DNA from 2 places in the Qipengyuania aurantiaca genome. Region 2 is predicted to be linked to the other one. Evidence: predicted binding sites of a transcription regulator. Region 2 holds the regulator's gene; the other holds the start of a gene.
The links. The regulator LexA, encoded in region 2, represses DNA repair genes until DNA is damaged. The targets are predictions, from matches to a motif close to GTTCCNCNCTTGTTCT.
Positions count from the first base shown of each region.

Region 1 (5,185 bases), 1.3 Mb from region 2:
CGGTGGCCAGAACGCGATGATCGTCGATTCCACCGCGCTGCCCGAACAGGTGACGCGCGATGTGGTCGCCTCGGCCTTCCAGAGCGCAGGCCAGCGCTGCTCGGCGCTGCGCGTCCTCCACATACAGGAGGATGTCTACGACGAGATGCTGGCGATGATCCGCGGCGCGTTCGATGCGCTGGTAATCGGCAATCCGGAAAACCTCGCAACCGATGTCGGCCCGGTGATCGACCCCGATGCGAAGACCTCGCTCGAACGCCATATCGCCCGCCGCAAGACGGGCGGATCGCAGGTCTGGCGCCGCAAGCTCCACCGCGGGTCGTCCAAGGGCTGCTATGTCGCGCCGACGATCATCGAGCTCGATTCCATCCTCGATTTGAAGCGCGAGAATTTCGGGCCGGTGCTCCACGTGGTGAAGTACAAGGCCGCCGATATCGAGCGCGTGATGGAGGAGATCAACGCGACCGGATACGGGCTCACGCTCGGCCTGCATTCGCGCAACGACGATATGCGCGCCTTCATCGAAGCGCGCGCCCGGGTCGGCAATTTCTACGTCAACCGCAACCAGATCGGGGCGGTGGTGGAAAGCCAGCCCTTCGGCGGCGAAGGCCTGTCGGGCACCGGCCCCAAGGCCGGCGGACCGCACTATGTCGCACGCTTTGCGACCGAACGCGTGGTATGCATCGATACGACGGCTGCGGGCGGCAACGCGACCTTGCTGGCGAGCTAAGCGCCTAAGTCATTGCGAATCCATGGGACGAGTGCTCTAAGTCCCTCCCATGGTTCGCATCCTCCGCAGTCTGGTTCTGCTCGTCTCGCTCGGCTGGTCCTCGCTCGCCGCTGCGACGGTCGACATCACCTTCCATTCCTTCGACGGTTCGGTTCTGGGCGGACGTTATCCTCACGCTTTCGTGTCGATGGAAGGCACGCTGGAAGACGGCACGGCGGTGAAGGAGAATTTCGGCTTCTCCGCCAAAAGGGCGACCATTGCGGTTCTGCGCGGCCCGGTCGAGCACATGATACTCGTCGAAGACGACAAGTGGCTCAACCGAACCAACCGTCATTTCAAACTCTCGATGACGGATGAACAGTATCGCGAGGTGCGCGATATGATCGAGGCGTGGCGCAATGCCCCGGGCAGGTATTACGACCTCAAGACACGCAACTGCATTCACTTTGTCGGCGAGATCGGCCGCATCATGGGGCTTAAGGTGAGCTATCCCAAGAAGCTGCTGCGCAAGCCCAAGAGTTGGCTCAACCACATCATGACGCTCAACCCCGCACTGGGGCCCTCGCCGATCGACTAGGCTGTGGCGGGGTCAGCGCGCTGCTCGCCGAGGATGCTCCAGCTGGCGAGGAAAAGCCCAGCGACCAGCGGGCCGATGACGATGCCCGACAGGCCGAACAGGGCGATGCCGCCCAGCGTCGTGACGAGGATCAGCCAGTCGGGAATACCGGTGTCGCGGCCCACCAGGATCGGCCGCAACACATTGTCGATCATCCCGATCACCGCCACACCCGAGACGATCACCACGACACCCTGCCAAAAGGCACCGGTCGCCAAGAGGTAGATCGCAGCGGGCACCCAGACGATGGCGGGTCCGACCGCGGGCAGCAGCGAGGCAATGGCCATGATGACGCCCAGCAGCAGGACCGAGGGAATGCCGACGATCCAGAAGGTGATCGCTCCCAGCGCGCCCTGCACGAGGCCGACCACGACCGAGCCCTTGATCGTCGCGCGCACGAGGACGAGGAAACGCTCCGCCAGCCGGTCGCCAATGCCGCGCTCGAAGGGCAGGGCGGAGAGCAGTTGCTCGCTGATCGCGCGGCCGTCGCGCAAGAGGAAGAAGCCGACATAAAGCGCGATGGCAAAGCCCAGCACGAAGCCGAAAACGCTCCCCCCGATGGCAAGCGCCTGCTGCGCGATGAGGCCAAGACTGGCCTGCACGAATTGGGTCGCCTGCGCCTGCACCTCGCCCAGATCGCCGAGGCCCGCGCCGTCGAGCGAGGCCTGGATATTGGCGGGCAGGGCGGAAAACACCTGCTCGAAATACATGGCGACATCGATCTGTCCGTCGCGGAAGGCGAGGAACAGCCGGGTTGCCTCGGCGATGACAGCCGAGCCGATCCACAGCGCGGGCAGGACAACCGCAAGCAGGATCACCAGCAGGGTGAGCAGCGCGGCCTGCGTCTCGCGCCCCTTCCGGCGGGTAAGGAACCAGCGATAAAGCGGCTGGAACAGGATCGCGGCCAGCACGGCCCAGAGCAGCGGCTGGAAAAAGGGCAGCACCACCGCGAGCAGCGCCAGCGAAATGGCGGCGAGGAACAGCAGGAAGCCGCCGCTCTCCAACCGTGTCGCTCTGGTGGTGTCGCTCATGATGTCCCCTTCCGCCGCTCGCATGACTATCCATCAGCTATTGCGCAGACGCGCGCCTATGCGAACTCTGGCGGTGCCGGTTTCTCTGGATAAACGCCTTCGCAGCTCCCGCTCACGCCTCGCCCATAATGCCGTGGCAGCGCAGGATCTCAGTGACACGCGCAAGTGCCTGTCCGGCCGGGTCCTCCTCGCGCATCAGGGCGTAGCTGCCGGTGAGCCACAGCGCGCAATGGCCGTGCACGGTGGCGATCAGCGACCGCACGAGGCGCCGCATCTCGTCGCCGTCATGGCCGCGCAAGGCTGCTGCCACTTCGCGGTCTACAATCCCCGTCAGTGCCTCGCGCGCGGCTTCGTCTTCGGCCGGGACTTCGATCGAACGGTCGATGCGGTGGTCGTAGATGGCCATCCACGCGTTGCGGTTGGCCTCGGCAAAGCCGAAATAGGCGCGCACCAGCGCTTCGATCCGGCTGTGGGCGTCATCCGGGGCCTCGGCCAGCGCGCGCTCCAGCCAGGCGCTCCATTCGCGAAAGGTGCGGCTGTTGACCGCGATGAGATAGCCGTCGAGACCGCCGAAGACGTTGTAGATCGTGCCGACCGAATAGCCCGCCCGGCGCGCTGCCTCGCGCGCGGAAAACTTGGCAAAGCCCCGCTCCGCCATCAGCGCATGGCCGCACGCCACCAGCAGCTCGCGCAATTCCTCCGCACTATGATCCGAACGCCTGCCCATGAGAGGGGGAATAGGCGAAAAATTGAACGCTGTCTATTTTTTAATTGAACGGTGTTAAATTATGTGAGAGAGTGCATGGCGAATCGAGAGGAGAACCCTTGTGCTCAGTGAGTTCACGATTTCCGGTTGGGGCAGCTATCGGCCGCACACCACACTGGAATCGCGCGACATGGACCGGCGCTTTGGCCATGAGGATGGCTGGACGGAGGGCCAGTTCGGGATTGCCTCCCGCGCGGTTGCCTCCCCGGAAGAAACGACCTCCGTCATGGCCGCCGCTGCGGCGCGTACGGCGCTGGACCGCGCGGGCTGGGGCGGTGCCTTGCCCGATGTCATCATCGGCGGCTGCGGGGTAATGGAACAGCCGATCCCCTCCACCGCGACGCTGGTGCAGGACAAGCTCGGCCTCGGGCGGTCGGGCATCCCCTGTTTCGACGTGAACCAGACCTGCCTCTCCTTCATGTCCGCGCTCGACGTCGCCGCGATGGGCATGGCAACCGGCCGTTGGAAGCGCGCGCTGGTTTTCGCGAGCGATATCGCCTCGGCCGGCCTCGATCCCGACAACCCCAAGACGCGCTCCATCTTCGGTGACGGCGCCGCGGCGGTGGCGATCGAAGCGGCACCCGGCACGGGCATGGGCCTCCTCTCCTGCGCCAGCGTTACGCACGGCGCGCACCACGACCTGGCGCAATTGCGCTCGGGCGGGACGCGGCTGCGCGTGACCGAGGGCTATGACGCGCTGCTCGCCGGCTCCTATTTCGAGATGGACGCCTTCGGTATCTTCAAGGCCGCCGCCAAGGCCCTGCCCGGTGTGATCGAGCGCGCGCTGGAGGATGCGGGCGTGACGCGCGACGAGCTTGCCTGCGTGGTATGCCATCAGGCCAGCGCGCCGGGGGTCGAGCATGTGAAGCGCCTGTTCGAGCCTGACAGCGAGCGCGTCGTCGACATTTTCCCGACCACCGGCAACCAGATTGCGGCCTCGATCCCGACCGTGCTCGCCCATGCGCTGGATACGGGACGCGCAAGGCCGGGTGACGCGATCCTCCTCCTCGGCACCGCCGCCGGCATCAGCGCCAGCGCCATGGTGCTCCGCCTGTGAGCCAGCGCCGGGTCCTCATCACCGGTGCGACCGGCGGCCTCGGGATTGCGCTCGTTGCCGAGGCGCTGGCGCGCGGGCACGATATCGTCGCCACCGGTCGCCGGGAAGAGGCTGGCGCGCGGATCAAGGCTCTGGGCGCGCGCTTTGTCGCGGCGGATCTTGTGAAGCCCGAGGCGGATCTGCCCGGCCTTCTTTCCGGCTGCGACAGCGTAATCCACGCCGCTGCGCTCTCGGCCAGCTGGGGGCCGGAGCAGGATTTCGTGGAAACGAATCTCGAGCTTACCCGCAGGCTTCTCGCCGCTGCTGGCAGCGTGGGGGTGAGCCGCTTCGTCTTCGTGTCCTCGCCCTCGATATTCGCAGGCTTCGAGGATTGGGTGGGTATCGGCGAGGATGATACTCCAGCAGCACGACCGCTCAACGCCTACGCCCGAACCAAGCTGGCCGCCGAACGCCTCGTCCTCGCCCCTCGCGACGACAACCTCGCCTGCTGCGCCATCCGACCGCGCGCTCTGGTAGGGCCGGGCGACCGCGTAATCCTGCCGCGACTGGCCGAACTGGCGCGGCGTCCCCGCATGCCACTCCCGCGTGGTGGGCAGGCGTTTATCGAACTCACCGACCTGCGCGATGCGGCTCGGGCGATTTGCGAAGCGGAAGAGCGCGCCCCCTCGCTGGCAGGCCGGGCGATAAACATCTCGGGCGGCCAGCCGCGCGCAGTGCGCGATATCGCGGTGGCGCTGGCAGGCGCGCTGGGTACGCACCCGCGCCTCGTTTCGCTGCCGCTGGGCCTTGCGCGTCCGCTGGCCTCTGTGCTGGAAGCGTTGGCGCATCTGGTCGCATCACGGGAGGAGCCGGTGCTCACGCGCTACACGCTGGCGACGCTCGCCTATTCGCAGAGCTTCGATCTCGAACCGGCGCGCCGCCTGCTGGGCTACGAGCCGCAGCATGACGCGCTGGGGACTCTGCTCAAAGAAGCCCGCAGCATGAG
Region 1 covers NZ_CP081295.1:1,298,905-1,304,089, forward strand. Annotated here, with positions in the region: gene putA (bifunctional proline dehydrogenase/L-glutamate gamma-semialdehyde dehydrogenase PutA) at 1-730, shown strand, start outside; gene K3148_RS06335 (hypothetical protein) at 780-1,307, shown strand; gene K3148_RS06340 (AI-2E family transporter) at 1,304-2,377, opposite strand; gene K3148_RS06345 (TetR/AcrR family transcriptional regulator) at 2,490-3,104, opposite strand; gene K3148_RS06350 (3-oxoacyl-[acyl-carrier-protein] synthase III C-terminal domain-containing protein) at 3,205-4,200, shown strand; gene K3148_RS06355 (NAD-dependent epimerase/dehydratase family protein) at 4,197-5,185, shown strand, end outside.
Region 1: the regulator LexA is predicted to act here: its motif matches at 3,185-3,200, upstream of K3148_RS06350 (3-oxoacyl-[acyl-carrier-protein] synthase III C-terminal domain-containing protein).

Region 2 (5,185 bases):
GTTTCGCCGTCGGTCGGGACCTTGAGGCGGATCACATAGGGTGCGCCTTCCGGTGCCTCGCTCTCGTCGCGGTCGCGCCAGCGACGGTCGTAGCGCATGGGCTGCTTGTTGGCGCGCTGCTCGGCCCGCATTGCCTCGAGTTCTTCGGGCGTGGCGTAACACTTGTAGGCGTGACCAGCCTCGAGAAGCTGGTTGGCTACCTCGGCATGGCGGGCGGCACGGTCGGACTGGAACAGGGGCGGGTCGTCGTAATCGAGGCCGAGCCAGTCGAGCCCCTCGATGATCTTGTCGATGGCATCCTGCGTGCTGCGCTTGCGATCGGTATCTTCGATCCGCAGGAGCGCGCGGCCGCCGTGGTGGCGGGCATAGAGCCAGTTGAACAGCGCGGTGCGCGCGCCGCCGATGTGGAGGAAGCCGGTGGGCGAGGGGGCGAACCGCGTGACGACCTGTTTGCCGGTTTCGCTTGCCATTCCTTGCTCTTTCCTTTCAGGTACTTGCATGGCGACGCAGGGGACGCCGCTGGTTCCGATCAGCGATACGGATTTATCCGAGAATGCTGCAGTGCAGCGCCCTTGGCGCATGCGCGCTTCAATGTCCAGATTTGGCGACGCGTTCGAGAGCTTTCTCGGCACTTCCGGGTTTGATCGCGCCCCGTGGCTGGTGGTGGCCTTCGCTGCTGGCGTGGGGAGCTGGTTCGTCCTTCACACGCCTTGGCAGTGGGTTCTGGCCGGCGTGCTAGCTTCGTTGATTGCTCTGGCTGCTCAGGCGCTATGGAAGGGGGAGGATGCGAGGGCACATCTTCGCTTGGCGCTGACCGGCCTCAGCCTTGCATTCGCGGCAGGGTTGGCGGTGGTCTGGGCGAGGTCCGATATCGTCGGAGCAGAACCGATCGACCGGCCTACCCTGATGGCGCTCGATGCGCGGATTTTGTCCAAGCAGGAGCAACCCGCCGAGGGGCGTTACCGGCTCGTCCTTGCCACCCGCGATGCCACGGAAGGCCGAGCTATGAAGCTGCGGGTCAACGTTCCCTTGGATAAGGCGATCGAAGGGTTGGACGAGGGCGCGCGTGTCCGCCTTCGCGCGCGATTGATGCCGCCTTCTCCGCCGCTCCTGCCCGGCGGATACGACTTTGCGCGCGCCGCGTGGTTCGAGGGATACGCGGCCACTGGCTCCCTCGTAGGCGAGATCGAGATTGTGGAGGAGGCCGGGAAGGACACAGGGCTTATCGCGAGGGCGCAGCGCTTCTTGTCCGCCCATGTCCGGGACAATCTCGACGGATCGGCGGGCAGCATCGCCGCTGCGTTTGCCAGCGGGGATCGCGGCGCCATCGCGGAGGATAACGAAGTCGCCATGCGGGACGCGGGGCTTACTCACCTCTTGGCGATCAGCGGTCTGCATGTGAGTGCAGTGATTGCTGCGGCCTATTTCCTTGCGATCAAGCTCTTTGCACTGTCGCCATGGATCACCCTTAGGTTGCGATTGCCCCTTGTCGCCGCCGCATTCGCGGCGTTCGCGGGTATTGGTTACACCTTGCTGACCGGGGCGCAGGTGCCGACGGTGAGGAGTTGCATCGGGGCGATCCTGGTACTCATAGCGCTCGCGCTCGGGCGCGAGCCGTTGTCGCTACGCATGGTTGCAGTTGCCGCTGCGGTCGTGCTCCTGCTCTGGCCGGAGACGTTGGTTGGGCCCAGCTTCCAGATGAGCTTTGCGGCGGTTCTCGCTATCGTCGCTTTGCACAACGCGCGCCCGGTGAAAGACTTTCTTGCCCCGCGCGAAGAGAGCCGGACGCGATGGCTCTCAAGGCGGATGCTGATGCTCTTTGTGACCGGTTTGGTGATCGAGATTGCGCTGATGCCGATCGTGCTTTTCCACTTCCACCGCGCGGGCTTGTACGGGGCCTTTGCCAACGTCCTGGCGATCCCGCTCGTGACATTCGTGTCGATGCCCCTGATTGCCGCCGCGCTGCTGTTCGACCTGGTCGGATTGGGCGCGCCGTTCTGGTGGCTCGCCGGCCAGTCGCTCGACCTGCTTTTGCTGCTCGCGCATACCACCTCAGCGCAACCGGGGGCGGTGAAGCTGGTGCCGCATATCGGGTTGTTCACGGTGCTCCTGTTCGTCGCGGGCGGTCTTTGGCTGGCCTTGTGGCGCGGGAGGGCGCGCTTGCTCGGGTTGTTGCCTGCTGCGGTCGGCGGTCTTTTGCTGGCAACGGCATCGGCGCCCGACGTTCTTATTTCGCGTGATGGGCGGGATGTGGGGCTGGTCGATCGTGACGGTCGTCTCTTCATGCTGCGGGACAAGCCGGGCTCCTTTGGGCACGACAGCCTTGCAGAACTGGCGGGAGTCGAAGCGGCGTCGATGCCCATGGCCAACTGGCCTGGGGCGCGGTGCAGTGCCGACTTCTGCACCCTGCCGATGGAGGGCGGCGAGCGGGTCTGGCATCTCTTGGTTGCCCGCAGCCGGGAGCGGCTCGACGAGCGGGAGCTGGCCGCGGCGTGCGAGAGGGCTGATCTAGTGATCGCCGACCGCTGGTTGCCGCGCAGTTGCCAGCCGCGTTGGCTCAAAGCGGACGGACGCTTTCTGAAGGAGCGTGGAGGAACCGTTATCGACTTGGAGGCCGGAGGGGTCGAGACTGTGTCAATGCATCAAGGCGAGCATGGCTGGTGGAAAGGCGGCTTGGACGACTAAGGGGCGCTTCCGCAGGAACGCCCCCTGGTCAATTCTCGCCACCTCATGCTTAGTGATACCGGCGCAAAAGGCCAGCAAGCTTGCCCTGCACTTTTACCCGACCTGCTTCGTAGACCTGCGGCTCATAGGCCCCATTGGCGGGATCGAGGCGCACCATGGCGCCTTCCTTGCGCAGGTATTTGAGCGTCGCTTCCTCGTTATCCACGAGCGCCACCACGATCTCGCCATCGCGTGCGGTTTCGGCGCGTTTTACGAGGGCGAAGTCGCCATCGAAAATCCCGGCCTCGATCATGGAATCGCCGCTGACTTCGAGCGCGTAGTGATCGCCCGGGCCGAGCAGGGCCGCGGGGACTGGCATCGAAGCCTGCCCCTCGATTGCCTCGATCGGAGCACCGGCGGCAATCCGTCCGTGCAGCGGCACTTCTATGATGTCGTTGGCGGGTTCCGGAGCCGCCGCCTTCGGAGCGTGCGCCGCGACGACCGTGTCGTTGGCGGGTGCTGCCGGCTTGGACGGGCTGGTGACCGAATCCTCGGGTAGCTTGATCACTTCCAGCGCGCGCGCCCGGTTGGGCAGGCGGCGGATGAAGCCGCGTTCTTCCAAGGCGGAAATCAGGCGATGCACGCCCGACTTGCTCTTGAGATCGAGCGCTTCTTTCATCTCTTCGAACGAAGGCGAAATGCCGGTTTCTTCCAGCTTCTGCTGGATGAAGCGGATCAGTTCGTGCTGCTTGGCAGTCAGCATCGGGTTCTCCCCATGGTCCTTGTCACATTATCTGTTCACAACCCTGTGAACGAATGTGGAACAATTAGGCAACCATTTCTGCCAAGTCAAGCAATCCCGCCGTTTTGGAGGCAGTTGGGCAAGAACAGGCGTTCCCGTTTCAGTCCGCTGCGCGCCATTCGCCGGACTTGCCGCCGCTCTTGGCAAGGAGGCGGACACCCTCGATCACCATACCGCGATCGAGCGCCTTGCCCATGTCGTAGAGCGTGAGCAGAGCGACGCTGGCGGCGGTCATTGCCTCCATTTCGACACCGGTCCTTCCGATCAATCCGGCCTTGGCGGTGACGCGGATCGCGTCCGATTCGCGCTCGAACTCGATGGTCACGCTTTCCAGCCCGAGAGGATGGCAAAGCGGGATGAGTTCGCCGGTCTTCTTGGCGGCCATGATGCCGGCAATCCGTGCCGTGGCGAGGGCATCGCCCTTGGGTACATCGCCAGCGAGCATCGCCTCGAGCGCATCGGTCCGCATCCGAATCCGCCCCTCGGCCGTGGCCGTACGCTCGGTTTCGGGCTTTGCACTCACGTCAACCATGCGCGCCGCGCCGTTCTCGTCGAGATGAGTAAGTCTGTTCATCGAACGACCCCGTAAAGCTGAACGATGGAGCGCATGGAGCACGGTCCTGGCGAAGAAAACTTCACCGTCGCGGCAAGGTGCTTTTGCGAGCCTTCTGCCGCCGCCAATGAGTGTCTGGAGATCGAGTTCATGGCCACTGCATGCCACAGTTTCCCACGGTAGGACAGGGCATCAGCCTTCGAGCAAGCGGCGAGTTCCCGCCTCGACATCGTCCTGCCGCATGAGGCTTTCGCCGACGAGGAAGCTCCGCACGCCCGAACGGGCGAGCCGCTGGCAATCGTCGTGCGTGAAGATACCGCTTTCCCCAACCAGCAAGCGATCGGTCGGAGCAAGCCGTGCAAGTTCCTCCGTCGTGGCAAGATCAGTCTCGAAGGTCTTGAGATTGCGGTTATTCACCCCGAGAAGGCGTGACTTCAATCGCGTCGCGCGCTCCAGTTCCATGGCGTCATGGACCTCGACCAGCACGTCCATTCCCTGCTCGAAGGCAGCCGCTTCGATCTCTGCCATCTGCGTGTCGTCGATCGCGGCCACGATGATCAGGATCGCATCCGCCCCGATGGCGCGCGCCTCGGTGACCTGCCAGGGATCGACCATGAAATCCTTGCGCAGCACGGGAAGATCGCAGGCAGCCCGCGCCGCGATCAGGTAATCTTCGTGGCCCTGGAAATAGGGCGCGTCGGTCAGGACCGAAAGGCAGGCAGCACCGCCTGCCGCATAGGCGCGCGCGTGATCCGCGGGCTGGAAGTCGGGACGGATGAGGCCCTTGGAGGGCGAGGCTTTCTTGATCTCCGCGATCAGGCCGAAGCCCGCGCCCTGCGCTTGCTCCAGCGCGGCAAGGAAGGCGCGCGGGGCACTCTGTTCGCTGGCCAGCCCTTCGAGGTCGGCAAGGCTGCGTTCGGCCTTGCGCGCGGCCACTTCCTCGCGCTTGGTCGCGCAAATCTGCTCGAGCTTGTTCATTTGGCCAGCGCAATCCAGTCGGCGAGCAATTGCTTGGCCCTCCCGGAATCGATCGCCTCGGCGCCCATTTCGGCGCCTTCAGTCCAGTCGCTGGTCTTGCCGGCAACGATCAGGGTTGCGGCGGTGTTGAACAGGACGGCGTCGCGATAGGGGCCGGGCGCGCCCATCAGCAGCGCTTCGAGGGCCTT
Region 2 covers NZ_CP081295.1:2,584,733-2,589,917, reverse strand. Annotated here, with positions in the region: gene gltX (glutamate--tRNA ligase) at 1-470, opposite strand, end outside; gene K3148_RS12620 (ComEC/Rec2 family competence protein) at 499-2,685, shown strand; gene lexA (transcriptional repressor LexA) at 2,735-3,427, opposite strand; gene moaC (cyclic pyranopterin monophosphate synthase MoaC) at 3,567-4,040, opposite strand; gene trpC (indole-3-glycerol phosphate synthase TrpC) at 4,212-4,997, opposite strand; gene trpD (anthranilate phosphoribosyltransferase) at 4,994-5,185, opposite strand, start outside.